Regions from separate parts of the Paenarthrobacter sp. TRD_SC_7 genome, predicted to be linked through region 3. Evidence: riboswitches for the same ligand, from Rfam matches in the RefSeq annotation. Region 3 holds a riboswitch; each other region holds the start of a gene.

Region 1 (4,509 bases), 1.5 Mb from region 3:
GCAATGAGTCCTGATGCCACAGGCGTGGATGCCGTGATCGACACTGTCACTGCAGTGTTCCTGGTGGTGGGCGCGCTGATGTCGCTCGGCGCGGCCATTGGCTTGTTGAGATTTCCGGACCTCATGAGCCGCATGCACGCAGCCACCAAACCGCAGGTCCTGGGGTTGTTCCTTATGCTTGCCGCGATTGGCTTGCAGATGCGGACATGGTGGGTGTGGCCCGTTCTGCTGGTGGCGTGGATTTTCCAGCTTCTCACTGCACCCGTCTCTGCCCACATGGTGGGGCGCTCCGCCTACCGCACCAAGCACGGGCACCGCGAAAAGCTCACCAAGGATGAACTCGAGGCGGTTGTTCAGCGGGCGGCCGCGGGGCAAGAGCCCGGGAGCGACCGCTAGCAATAGATGCTGCAACGAACGCCGGGGTCACCCTGTGGGCGACCCCGGCGTTGTGTTGTTTGGCGGGCGCCTAGACGATGTCGTGGGTCTTGGCGAAGCGCGCGATGGCACGCTGGGTGCCCCGGCTCGCCAGGACCTGAATGAGCGTGCTGACAAACGCTGAGATCAGCGCGAAGGTCAGTGCCGAACGCAGGCTGGTTTCCATGTCGTCATTGCCCAAGGGCGGCTTGTTGCCGGTGGCCTTTTCCCACCCTTTATTGACGATTTTGGTGCCTACAAATCCTGCCCCGAGGCTTACTCCGGCACCTATCAGCTTGAAGAAGAGGTTCATGCCCCAAGCCTAACTGGAAAGGTCCAGCCCACACTGTTACCGGCGGCTTTCCCGCTCCTTGAGGAACGCCGCCATGGAACCAACCGGTGCAAGCACCGGGACGACAGGGTGTTGGGCCGACCAGACAGCGTCCACGGTACCGAACCCTGCGATTTCCTTGAGCAGGTAATACGTGGGCGGCATCAGTTTCAGGGTGCCGGCGGCTTCTGCTGCCAGAACTCCCTCCACCGGCATCCACAGCGATTGCCAGGCCTCCGTGGTCTGGTGCCGGGGTTCAGCCTCGGGGGACGGCTTGGCAACGTAAAAGTAGGTGTCGAAGCGCTTGGGCATGTCCGTCGGGGTGATCCAGTTGGCCCACGGACGGAGGTGGGAGGCATCAATGCTGAGCCCGGCCTCTTCCTGAACCTCGCGGATGGCTGCAGTGAGTACCGTCCCGGCGTTCTTCGCTGCTTCGCCCGGGTCCATGCCGATGGAGCTCTGATTCCAGTCCTCCGCGTGGCGTTGAAGCAGCTCTGCCGGGTAGTCCCAGCCGGACGCGTCCGCCGCATCCACCCGACCACCGGGAAAGACCACCATTCCAGCGGCGAAGTCCATGGTGTCTACCCTGTGCTGGACAAAGGCTTCGAGTCCGCCCGAGGCGTCACGGAGCAGGATGACGCTTGCGGCAAGGCGTGGTTGGGGCACCTCGGAGGAAAGGGGGAGGTCTTGCTGGGGAAGGTCAGTCATATAGGAGCCTCTTCGCCGCGGTGGATTCTGCTGGTCTATTCTCTCAGGTCCGTTGTGGGGCCTGGTGTGCGTGCCGAAACGGGGGATGAGGGCGCGGAGCGGGCCCCGCAACGGACCCTCTCGTGTTGTGGGGCCTGGTGTGCGTGCCAAAACCGGGGATGAGCGCGCAGAGCGGGCCCCGCAACGCGCGTCCCGGACTGGTGACATGGCCGATTGTGACCGCATGCCGGCAACAGGCCAACACCCGCCACAGACTCAGGTGTAAACTGAACCAGCCCATCAGGGCAGATTTGATAACGACAGGGGAGCGCCGCCGTCGGACCTTGCAGAGATGCAAGAGACGCGAGGGCGCTGAGAGTGCGGACAGCCGCAGACCCTCGAACCTGATCCGGTTAGTACCGGCGCAAGGGAGTCGAGCTTCTCAGAGTGTCCGGATGCGGGCGGCGCAAGCCGAAACCGGGATCCGGGGAGCACTTTCCCCTCCTGTAACCTCAGGAGGCAGAAAATGACCACGGTAAACGTGAAGAAGACCAGTTATAACTGGCGTGTTGTAGACATCGTTGTGGCGGCTTTGATCGCCATCGCAGGCGGCGTGATCTTCTGGGCATGGTCCCAGGGCGCCGCACTGGTATCCATCCCCATGAACGCGACGTACCCGCCGCTCACCGGCCTTATTGCCGGCGGCTGGATGATCCCCGCGGTTCTGGGCATGCTCATTATCCGTAAGCCCGGTGCGGCCTTGTTCTGCGAGACCGTCGCCGCAACCGGTGAGCTCATCATGGGTTCGCAGTACGGCACCACCGTTCTCATCTCCGGCGTCCTGCAGGGCCTGGGCGCGGAACTCATCTTCGCTGCGTTCCGATACAAGAAGTTCAACCTGCCCACCGCCCTCCTCGCCGGCGCGGGCGCAGGTCTCTTCTGCGGCCTGAACGACTCCTTCCTGCCTTGGGGCTGGAACATCGCCTACGAAGCCGTGGACAAGTTGGCGTACATCGCCTTCACCACAATTTCCGGTGCGATCATTGCGGGCGCCCTGTCCTGGATTGCCACACGCGGCCTGGCCAAGACGGGCGTGCTGAGCTCATTCGCGTCCCGCAAGGCCGCTTCGGAGCCAGTCTTCAGCTGATGTCCGCCAAGCAAAGCGGCACGGTGAGGCCGGCCGCCATCTCCGCCGAGGGTTGGGGATGGCGGCATGCCGGCCGCTCCCAGCCTGCCATCCGAGGCCTGGACCTTCGGATCGAACCGGGGGAGCGGGTGCTGTTGCTGGGTCCTTCGGGGGCGGGCAAGTCCACGCTCCTGCATGCCCTCGCCGGTGTGCTGGGCGATGAGGAAGACGACTCGGACGAGTCCGGTTCACTGCTTATCGACGGCGTTGCGCCCCGCGAGCAGCGGGGACGCGCCGGACTGATGCAGCAGGATCCGGAAACCCAGGTGGTCCTCTCCCGGGTAGGTGACGATGTTGCGTTCGGGGCGGAGAACCTGGCTGTGCCGCGAGACGAGATTTGGTCTCGCGTCCATGAAGCGCTCGACGACGTCGGGTTGCGTTCCGCTGTTGGCGGCGGTTTGCCACTGGATCACCCGACGGCGGCACTCTCCGGCGGTCAAAAGCAACGACTTGCGCTTGCGGGCATTTTGGCGATGCGCCCAGGCCTGATCCTGCTGGACGAGCCGACGGCCAACCTGGATCCGGCGGGCGTGCTGGAGGTCCGTGATGCTGTTGGGCGATGCCTGGACAAGACCGGCGCCACGCTGGTTGTTGTGGAACACCGGGTGTCCGTGTGGAAAGACCTGGTGGACAGGATTGTGGTCCTGCAGCCAGGGTCGGCCGCAGGATCCAGCACGGCCGCAGGGACCGGGAATGCTGCCGGTGGCGTACTCTTGGACGGCCCTCCCGACCAGGTCCTTTCCGAGGCCCGCACCCTGCTGATCTCGGCTGGCGTCTGGGTGCCGGGGTACGTTCCGGCAACCCGCTCCCGCCATAAAGAACCAGACGCCGCGCAGCTTCTCCTCGCAGCCCAGGACCTTGCTGTTTCCCGCTTAAAGCCACGGCGCAAAGGCTTCAAGACCATCCCGCCCGTTCCGGTGCAAACGGACATCAGTGCGCAGGTCAGGGCAGGCCAAGCCCTGACCATTACGGGTCCCAATGGTGCCGGAAAGTCCACGTTCGCGCTCACGTTGGCAGGCCTTTTGGCGCCTGTGGACGGCAAAGTGAGTGCCGCCGTCGAACTTTCCGAGGGTGCGGGCATTGATCCGTTCAAGTGGAAAGCTGATCAGCTGATTTCCCGCATCGGGACGGTGTTCCAGGAGCCGGAACATCAGTTCGTCACGGGCAAGGTCCTGGATGAGTTGATGTTTGGTCCGAAGCATCTGGGCCACGGCGAGGAGCGCGTGGACGAGTTGCTGGAACGGTTGCGGCTCACACATCTCGTCGACGCCAATCCTTATACGCTGTCCGGCGGGGAAAAGCGCCGGCTCTCGGTGGCCACGGTGCTGGCCGCGCACCCCAAAGTCCTTGTGCTCGACGAGCCCACCTTCGGCCAGGACGCGAATACCTGGGCCGAGCTGGCGTCGTTCCTTTCCGAGTTGCTGGACGCCGGAACCGCGGTGGTCTCTGTGACCCACGATCAGGAATTCAGCGCTGTACTCGGCGGAACCGAACTACGGCTCGGCCCGATAACCGAAGGCAGAGCAACGTATCAGGAAGCGGGTGCAGCGTGAGGGATGCACTGAACATCCGCGGCAACCACGCCCTGCTGACTCGCGCCAACCCTTTGGCGAAGTTCATGGCGGTCTTCCTGATTTCCGTGGTGCTGGCCTTGTCCATCGACTGGGTGTCTGCGTCGACGGCGCTGCTTGCGGAACTGGTTCTCTTCCCGCTTGCCGGCCTCACCATCAGGCTTTTGTGGCAGCGGGCCTGGCCCCTGATCATTGCGGCAGCGATCGGCGGCTGGAGCACCGCAATAGTGGCGGCGGACAGCGGCGCTGTACTGCTCGACGTCGGACTCTGGTCCGTCAGTGAAGGTTCCCTTGAGCTGGGGCTGGGTTTCATGCTGCGC
Region 2 (4,509 bases), 110 kb from region 3:
CCACCATGGCTGCCCGTTCCCGCTCGGAAGCCGCAACCGCCGCGGCATCAGTGAAGTTGATCGCATCCCTCGTTGCCGCAGCAAATTCCGGATCGGCGTAGGTTTTCAGCCAGTCGGCATATGCGTGATCTGCGGGGGCTCCGGCATCCACGTAGGCCGCATGAAGCTGCTGACCCACTTCGGCGTACAACCAATAGCAGGGCAGAATCGCCGCGAGGACTACCGCGTAACTGCCGGAAGCGGACGCCGCCAGCAGATGGTCCACATAGGACTTGGTAACCGGCCCCGTAACCGTCGACGCTTCCCGGGTGCTCAGCCAGTTCCTGTGCAACTCCGATTCAACCTCCAGGCACTGCTGTGATGCCTTGGCCCAGAACAGTTGTTCTTCCTCTGTGGGGGCCAAGGCACCCGCACGTGCCAACACCCTGGAGTACCCGTTGAGGTAGATGGCATCCTGCGCGAGGTAGTAGTTGAATTCATGTTCGGGCAAGCTCCCCGACTGTAGACCCCTGATGAATTCAAGGCCATAAATCGCCTTCAGTTCCGGAGCGGCTTCCTTCCAAAGGGTCGCGGCAAAGTCGCCCGCCCGGTGCGTCCGTTGGTGGTGGAAGTGATGCACCGGCCCGCTTCCTTGGCCTACTTGGAGGGCGTCAGAGGCCGTCAATGCCCCCAGCAACCACGGTTTCACCTCCCGCAGCGAGGCTTCCCAATCACGGTTACGAACCTGGGCCGTGGCCAAAGCGGAGGACAGGGAGCATCCGGTGCCGTGGCTGTTCTTCGTCTCAACCCGGTGACCGGCTACCTCAATCACATCCTGCCGCAGCAACCCGCTGGTGTTCACCAGCGCATCAGGGCAGTCCGGTCCTGGCAAGTGGCCTCCCTTAACCAGGACCGTGTTTCCGTACTCCGCCGCCAGCCGTTTGCCTTGGTCGAGCGCCGAAGCCCATTCTGCTGCCTCAGGCTCCCCCAGCAACATGGCCAGTTCAGGAAGGTTAGGCGTGATGAGGTCCGCCAGCGGGAGCAGCGAACGCAGGGCCTTCTCCGCTGACTCGCGCAGGAGCCGGTCACCACTGGTGGCCACCATCACCGGATCAAGGACCACGACGGCGGGACGCACCTCTTCGAGCCAGCTGCGGACCTCGTCTATGACGGCTGCATCGCCAAGCATTCCGATCTTGACGGCATCAATCGTGATGTCACTACTGATGGCGTCCAGTTGCTGGCGCAGGAACCGCGCGGGAGGGACGTGGACGGCACTGACCCCCACGGTGTTTTGCGCGGTGAGAGCCGTGATGGCAGCCATGCCGTACCCTCCGAGTGCTGCGACGCTCTTCAGGTCCGCCTGAATTCCGGCGCCGCCGGAAGGGTCCGAGCCGGCGATGCTCAACACCCGGGGCGCTGGTCGGCCGGAAGCGACCAGTGGGTACACAGGAGAATACGACGATGTAGTCATGAGGACATCCCTTCGCCGGTGCTAACCGGACAGGTTCAACGGGTTTGAATCTCAGCCCGGCCCTTCGCCTGGCACCCCGTGTCAGTCCCCCAGCCTAGCCGGGAAGCAGCACTGCACGGGAACCGCGGCCTGTTGAAGCCGGGATGTGACCACAATGGCCTCCGTTCTCGAATCCTCCCGGAATCAGCAAAGGGCCCCGCAATCCTTGGCGGATTGCGGGGCCCTCATATTGCTGACGACTAGAGCTCGGAGGCCGGCACTCCGACTCCGAGGATGATGGGCTCATCCGCCGGCGCCTTCTTTGCGGGTTCCACAGGCGCCTTGGCCTTATGGGCTGCCCCACGCGCGGCCGAGGCAGTCACTTCGTGGTGCTCCACACTGGTTTCATTAGCCGAGCCCTGGGCCCGGCTCGCACTTCGGTTTCGACGGCCACGACGACCACGCGGTGCTGAAGCAGCCTCGGGGTCTTCCTCGGCAGCCCGTTCCCGAGCATCAACCTTCGGTGCCGCAGGCGCCTCGGGGGCGGCAAAAGGTGCGGCTTCTTCCTCAGGTGCCGGAGCAGCACCGAGGTGCGAGAACGCTTCGGCCAGCAGATCCAGGCTCATGGCAGGCTTGGCGGCCTGCGGTTCCTCGTGGTGCTCAACGAACGGCAGCGCTACTTCTTCTCCGCCGAAGCGCAGGACCGGAGTAGACCTGGCTTCCTGGACTGTGGTTTCCCGGCCAGTGGTTTCCCGGCCTGCGGCTTCGCGGGCCGACTCTCCCGTTTCGCCGCTGACTACGGAGTCGGTGGTCGCCTCGTGCTGACCCGCCGCCCGTGCCTGCTCTTCTGCGCGGTGAACTTCGTCGTCGTGCAGGTGAGCGGCGTGCGCCGCAGCAGCGATCGTTGCCAGGGCAGCCCTGGTTGCCTCGGCTTTAGCTTGCCGGGCGGGATCCTTGGGTTCCGCCGTGGTCGAAGGTGCAGCCGGGGCGGACGTCGTCGTGTGGACCTGCGCGGGAGCTTCGACAATGGCCTGTCCCCCACCCTTGCCGCGGCGGCGCTTGCGCTCCGTCCGCGCAGCAGGCGGCTGCGCCTCCGTGTGCGGGCGGTGGTGTTCAGCAGCCACAACGTTGGCGCGACGGTGTTCAACGGGCTCGTCGTGCGTGACGACGCCGCGGCCGGCACAGTGCTCGCACTGCTCACCGAAGACCTCAAGGAGGCCAGTACCCATGCGCTTGCGTGTCATCTGGACCAGGCCCAGCGACGTCACTTCGGCCACCTGGTGCTTGGTGCGGTCGCGGCCAAGGCACTCGACCATACGCCGGAGGACGAGGTCGCGGTTGGATTCCAGGACCATGTCAATGAAGTCGATGACAATGATGCCGCCGATGTCGCGCAGGCGAAGCTGGCGAACCACTTCCTCAGCAGCTTCAAGGTTGTTCTTAGTGACCGTTTCCTCAAGGTTTCCACCGCTGCCGGTGAACTTGCCGGTGTTGACGTCCACCACGGTCATGGCTTCGGTGCGGTCGATGACCAACGAACCACCGGACGGCAGGAAGACCTTCCGTTCCAAGGCCTTGTGGATTTGCTCGTCAATGCGCCACGCGGAGAAGATGTCCTGTTCCTTGGTCCACTTTTCAAGGCGGCCCACCAGGTCAGGGGCAACGTACGTGACGTAGGCCTCGATGGTGTCCCAGGCGTCATCGCCGGAGACGATCAGCTTGGAGAAGTCCTCGTTGAAGACGTCACGGACAACCTTGATGGTGAGGTCTGGTTCGCCGTAAAGCAGTTCAGGAGCCAGGACCTTGGTGGACGTGGCCTGCCCTTCGATGCCTTCCCACTGTGCGCGCAGACGGTTGATGTCGTGCGTAAGCTCTTCCTCCGACGCACCCTCAGCGGCCGTGCGGACAATGACACCGGCGTTTTCCGGCAAACGGTCCTTCAAAATGCGCTTGAGGCGGTTGCGTTCGACGTCGGGCAGCTTGCGGGAGATACCGGTCATGGAACCACCGGGCACGTAGACCAAGTAGCGACCCGGCAGGGAGATCTGGCTGGTGAGGCGGGCACCCTTGTGTCCCACAGGATCCTTGGTGACCTGGACCAGGACAGAGTCGCCGGACTTCAGGGCGTTCTCGATCCGGCGCGGCTGGCCTTCGAGGTTGACTGCGTCCCAGTTGACTTCACCGGCGTAGAGGACTGCATTGCGTCCGCGGCCGATGTCCACGAAGGCAGCTTCCATGGAAGGCAGAACATTCTGGACCTTGCCCAAGTACACGTTGCCGATCAGGGAGTCCTGCTGGGTCTTGGACACGAAGTGCTCAGCCAGCACACCGTCTTCCAGGACACCGATCTGGATTCTGTCGTCGCGCTGGCGGACGATCATCTGGCGGTCCACCGACTCACGGCGGGCAAGGAACTCGGCCTCGGTGATGACCTGGCGGCGGCGTCCGGTTTCACGGGACTCGCGGCGGCGCTGCTTCTTGGCCTCCAGCCTGGTGGAGCCCTTGACGCCGGTGACGCGGTTGGAGGGGGCTGTCTCCGTGATGGGGCGGGGCGCGCGGACACGGGTGACCGTGTTGGGCGGGTCATCGTCCGAGCCGCCGGTCAGTTCAAGATCCTGGTCCCCACGGCGGCGACGACGCCTACGACGCGACGTGACGCCTTCTTCAAGGGCTTCTGCTGCCGGCGTTTCCTCGTCCTCAGACCCGGTGCCGTCCTCAGCCTCATTCTCTTCGCGCTCGGTTCCGCGGCGACCACGGCGGCCGCGGCTCCTGCGACGGCGGCGACTACCTGCGTCTTCCAGCTCGCCCTCAACGCTGGCTTCGGTTTCTTCTTCGGGCTCCTCGGTCTTCTCTTCCACCGTGGCAACGCGGGGGACGGTGGTGAGGTCCGGGGCCTGGAAGATCATGGACGTGATGGAGACCGGCTCCATGAACAAGGAAGTGGACGCGGCCTGGGCGGCTTCTTCGTCAGGCGTCTCTTCGGACGCGGGCTCTTCAGCAGCTACCTCAACGGCTGGTGCCTCTGGCTGGGAGCCAGCGTCCGGCGTCGTGGTTTCTGCGGCGGCTTCTGCAGCAGC
Region 3 (4,509 bases):
CATCCCAACCGCGTCGCAGTTGGGATGTCAGAGCCGTGGAATAGGCTGAACGAATGCATAAGCAGCGCGTAGTCTTCGTCCATGGTCTGGGCAGTTTCGGTGCTGCGGCATGGCCAAAGCAACATGGCATGGCCCTTGCCTATGACGCACTCTTCCTTCGGCGGCACGGCTTTGACGCCATTGCTGAACCGGTGGAGTCCAACGTTGCTGCTGACGTCGCAATAGTGATCAATGCATTGGCCGATTCCGGCGGCGGTCACATCGTTGCCCACGAACAAGGCGCAATTTCGGCCATGCTTGCCGCAGTGGAGCGCCCTGATCTTGTGCACTCACTCTCTCTGGTAGAGCCGTCCTGCTTATCCCTGACCGCTGAGCTTCCGGCGACTGCTTCCTACCGGGCCCTGATGGAACCGCTGTTCGACGTGCGAAACCAGCTCAACGACGCCGATTACCAGCGCGAATTCTACCGGCGTGCTTTCTCTGCCGAGACCGGCGGGCTGGACACTCCCGAGGCCCGGCGGTCAGCCCGCAGGCTCCGGTTCCAGGCACCGCCATGGGAGGCCCCGCTTCACATTGTGCCGGGCGTCCCCACACTGGTTCTCACGGGTGGTTGGGAACCTTTGTACGAGGAAATCGCGGTCTACCTCCAGGAGACCGGTGCCCTCCGCCGCGTAGCAGCGGGCGGACACCGGCCCCAGGATTCCTCTGATGGCGATCAGGCTATCCGATCGTTTGTTGCGGATGTCAGCAGGGCGTTGTCAGTTAAGGCCTCCTGAGGTGCTGCCGCCTTGGTTCGCCGGGACCTGAAGCTCCGGCAGGTAAACCTTTCCACCTGAAGCCAGGAACTCCTCACTCTTTTCGCGCATACCGTTGTATAGTCCTGCGATTGCCGCCTGTGATTCCGCCGAACCGTACTCGTCACGAATGTCCTGGCTGATGCGCATCGAACAGAACTTTGGTCCGCACATGGAGCAGAAATGGGCGGTCTTCGCTGGTTCAGCGGGCAGGGTCTCGTCGTGGAAGGCTTCCGCCGTGACCGGGTCCAGGGACAAAGCGAACTGGTCCCTCCAGCGGAACTCGAACCGTGCCTTTGAAAGGGCATCATCACGTTCGTGCGCCCCCGGGTGGCCCTTGGCAAGGTCGGCCGCGTGCGCCGCGATCTTGTAAGTGATGACCCCCGTCTTGACGTCGTCCTTGTTGGGAAGCCCCAGATGCTCCTTCGGGGTCACATAGCACAGCATTGCCGTGCCGTAGCGTGCAATTTCCGTAGCGCCAATGGCCGAGGTGATGTGGTCATAGCCTGGGGCGATATCGGTGACGAGCGGCCCCAACGTATAGAACGGGGCACCCTTGCACAGTTCCTGCTGGCGCTCCACATTTTCGCGCACCATATGGAAAGGAATGTGCCCGGGGCCCTCCACCATGACCTGCACGTCGAAATCCCACGCCCGTTGCGTCAGCTCCGCGAGCGTATCCAGCTCGGCGAACTGCGCGGCGTCGTTCGCGTCTGCGATGGAACCAGGGCGCAGCCCGTCACCCAGGGAGAATGCGACATCGTACTTGGCGAAGATCCCACACAGCTCATCGAAGTGCGTGTAGAGGAAGTTCTCCTTGTGGTGCGCCAGGCACCAGCCGGCCATAATCGAACCGCCGCGGGACACGATGCCCGTGACCCGGTTGGCGGTCAGTGGCACGTACCGCAGAAGTACGCCGGCGTGGATGGTCATATAGTCCACGCCCTGCTCGCATTGCTCGATCACGGTATCGCGGAAGATCTCCCACGTCAGCTTGTTGGCCTCGCCGTTCACCTTCTCCAGGGCCTGGTAAATGGGGACTGTTCCTATGGGAACAGGGGAGTTACGGATGATCCACTCGCGAGTGGTGTGGATGTCGTCACCTGTGGAGAGGTCCATCACCGTATCAGCGCCCCACTGGGCTGCCCACTGTAGTTTGTCCACTTCCTCGGCGATGGAGCTGGTGACTGCCGAGTTTCCGATGTTGGCATTGATCTTGACCAAGAATGCCTTGCCAATGATCATCGGCTCGGATTCGGGGTGGTTGATGTTGTTCGGAATAATTGCCCTTCCTGCGGCGACTTCGCTGCGGACAAGCTCAACATCGCAGTTCTCCCGCAACGCGACAAACTGCATCTCCGGAGTCACGACACCCTGTTTCGCGTAGTGCATCTGCGTGACGGTCTTACCCACGACGGCGCGGCGCGGCACCGGTTGTGCGCCCTTCCACTCCGCTGACGCTGCTCCCCGCCGAACCGCCGATTTGCCGTCGTCGAGCAGGTTCCGTTCCCGGCCCGAATACGCCTCCGTGTCTCCGCGGGCTTCGATCCATGGTGCACGGAACGGCTCCAGCCCCACCACGGGATCGCTGCCTGGGCCTGCTGTTCGGTACACCTTCAAAGGTTGGTTTGCTTGGCCGTTGGGGGAGGGCTCCAACGCGATCTCCGTGACGGGGACCCGTATGCCGTTCTCGGGATCTTCCAGCCACGCCAAGGAGTGGGACTTCAACGATTGTGTGGCGGTTTCAGCCGCGTTTACGCCAGCGGCGGATTGGTTTTGGGCAGGGTTGTGCTGTGTTTCCGTGGTGCTCAAGGGAATACTCACTTCCTTCGCCGGCATTACCCGGACAGGTTCAACGGTCGCAGACTGCATTAGTCCGATCTCAGCCCCTGCAGGGGCCCCCGTGTGGTCGTAGACGAAGCTACCACAGCTCCCAACGCGCTCCCAGTCACATGCATGCAACAGGCTCCAACGCACCACCCCCCCCGCTACGCTTTTGCCATGGCCAACATCATCGAATTCAGCGGACCTGTGCTCGTATCGGCAGACGAAGAGCGCCATGGGCTCTGGTCCGTAGACGGCATACTGACGTTTGAGCGTCCCGTTGCGACGCCGGACAGGGTGTTGGATGGCTGGATCCTGCCCGGGTTGGTTGATGCCCACTGTCACATCGGACTCGGCGTTGGAGGAGCCGTGGACGAACAGGCCACGCTCGCCCAGGCCCAAGCAGACCTCGACGCCGGAACGCTGCTGATCCGCGATTGCGGTTCGCCCGCCGACACTCGCTGGGTGCAGCAACGAAGGGACCTGCCGCGACTAATCAGGTCGGGTCGGCATATCGCCCGGAGTCGGCGTTATCTCCGCGGTTTGGGTCATGAAATTGAGCCCCGGGAACTAGTGGAAACGGTCCGGAAGGAAGCCCGCGACGGCGATGGCTGGGTGAAACTGGTGGGCGACTGGATCGATCGCGGCGTTGGAGACCTCGCTGCCTCGTTCCCTGCGAAGACCGTCAAGGAAGCCATTTCAGCGGCCCACGATGAGGGTGCTAGGGTCACCGCGCATTGTTTCGGCGAGGACACCATCGACGACATGCTCGACGCCAACATCGACTGCATCGAACACGCCACCGGACTCCTTCCGCGGCACCTTCCCCGTTTGGTCGAACAGTCAGTGCCCATTGTCCCCACCTTGGTCAACATTGCGACCTTCCCGGATATCGCGGCCCAGGCAGCGCCGAAGTTTCCGGACTACGCGGACCACATGGTCCGTCTCTGGGAGCGGCGTCGTGAGCGCGTGCTGGAGGCCTTCGAGGCCGGGGTTGCCATCTACGCGGGAACGGACGCCGGAAGCGTCATCAAGCACGGCAGGATTGCGGACGAAATGAAAGAACTGCACGACGCCGGCCTGCCGCCAGTGGCGGTCCTGGACGCCGCCGCGTGGGGCGCCCGTGAGTGGCTGGGAGTCGAGGGCATCAGCGAAGGCGCATGTGCCGACGTCGTGCTGTGCAGTGACGATCCGCGCCGTCATCCGGGTACCATCGCGGCGCTCAAGCACGTCGTGCTCAGGGGTAATGTCGTCCGTTAGGAATAAATTGAAGCTTCAAGTAATTTAGATTGGTAGGAAGGTGCCGATGCGCGGCCACCTCAGAACCGGGAGCTTCACATGACCTCATCATTCAGCCAGGATCTTCTGCCTGCCGAACTCACCATGGGCACCGTCATGCTCAAGGTGGGCGACATGAAGGTCATGAGCGACTACTATCAGCGAGCCCTTGGCCTGGAAGTCGTGGCCGAGCAGGACGGAGGGCTCTACCTGGGGCGTGTGGGTAAGCCCGTGGTCCACCTTGCCCCGGCGGCCGGCCTGCAGATTCCGGGGAGGGGTGAGGCTGGCCTGTTCCACACAGCCATCCTGTTCCAGGACCAGCCCTCATTGGCTGCCACCATCGCCACCGCCGCTGAGTACGACCCCCGCGCCTTTGCGGGCAGTGCCGACCACCTGGTCAGCGAAGCGTTCTATTTCACTGACCCCGAAGGTAACGGAATTGAGCTCTACTACGACAAGCCGCGCGAGCTCTGGCAGTGGGACGGCAAGAATGTTGTGATGGACAACGTGGCCTTGCCTCCGCAGCGCTTCCTCCAGCAGCACCTGAGTGAAGCGGCAGTGACGGGACAGCGCGCGGCCGCTGCCGGCGTCGGGCATGTGCATCTGCAAGTGG

The links. Region 3 has a riboswitch for thiamine pyrophosphate ahead of thiC (phosphomethylpyrimidine synthase ThiC). Riboswitches for the same ligand answer to the same signal wherever they lie in the genome.
Region 1: it holds a riboswitch for thiamine pyrophosphate, as region 3 does, so the genes downstream of both, AC0J5Z_RS04665 (ECF transporter S component) here and thiC (phosphomethylpyrimidine synthase ThiC) in region 3, are expected to answer to the same signal.
Region 2: it holds a riboswitch for thiamine pyrophosphate, as region 3 does, so the genes downstream of both, thiD (bifunctional hydroxymethylpyrimidine kinase/phosphomethylpyrimidine kinase) here and thiC (phosphomethylpyrimidine synthase ThiC) in region 3, are expected to answer to the same signal.

What each region holds. Positions count from the first base shown of each region.
Region 1 is NZ_CM149587.1:938,906-943,414, forward strand. It holds gene AC0J5Z_RS04645 (MrpF/PhaF family protein) at 1-14, shown strand, start outside; gene mnhG (monovalent cation/H(+) antiporter subunit G) at 4-396, shown strand; gene AC0J5Z_RS04655 (DUF4235 domain-containing protein) at 467-727, opposite strand; gene AC0J5Z_RS04660 (NUDIX hydrolase) at 764-1,453, opposite strand; TPP riboswitch at 1,745-1,881, shown strand; gene AC0J5Z_RS04665 (ECF transporter S component) at 1,959-2,579, shown strand; gene AC0J5Z_RS04670 (ABC transporter ATP-binding protein) at 2,579-4,171, shown strand; gene AC0J5Z_RS04675 (energy-coupling factor transporter transmembrane component T family protein) at 4,168-4,509, shown strand, end outside.
Region 2 is NZ_CM149587.1:2,499,291-2,503,799, reverse strand. It holds gene thiD (bifunctional hydroxymethylpyrimidine kinase/phosphomethylpyrimidine kinase) at 1-1,453, opposite strand, end outside; TPP riboswitch at 1,444-1,542, opposite strand; gene AC0J5Z_RS12235 (Rne/Rng family ribonuclease) at 1,693-4,509, opposite strand, start outside.
Region 3 is NZ_CM149587.1:2,390,739-2,395,247, forward strand. It holds gene AC0J5Z_RS11635 (alpha/beta fold hydrolase) at 54-776, shown strand; gene thiC (phosphomethylpyrimidine synthase ThiC) at 759-2,606, opposite strand; TPP riboswitch at 2,602-2,709, opposite strand; gene AC0J5Z_RS11645 (amidohydrolase family protein) at 2,796-3,878, shown strand; gene AC0J5Z_RS11650 (VOC family protein) at 3,957-4,509, shown strand, end outside.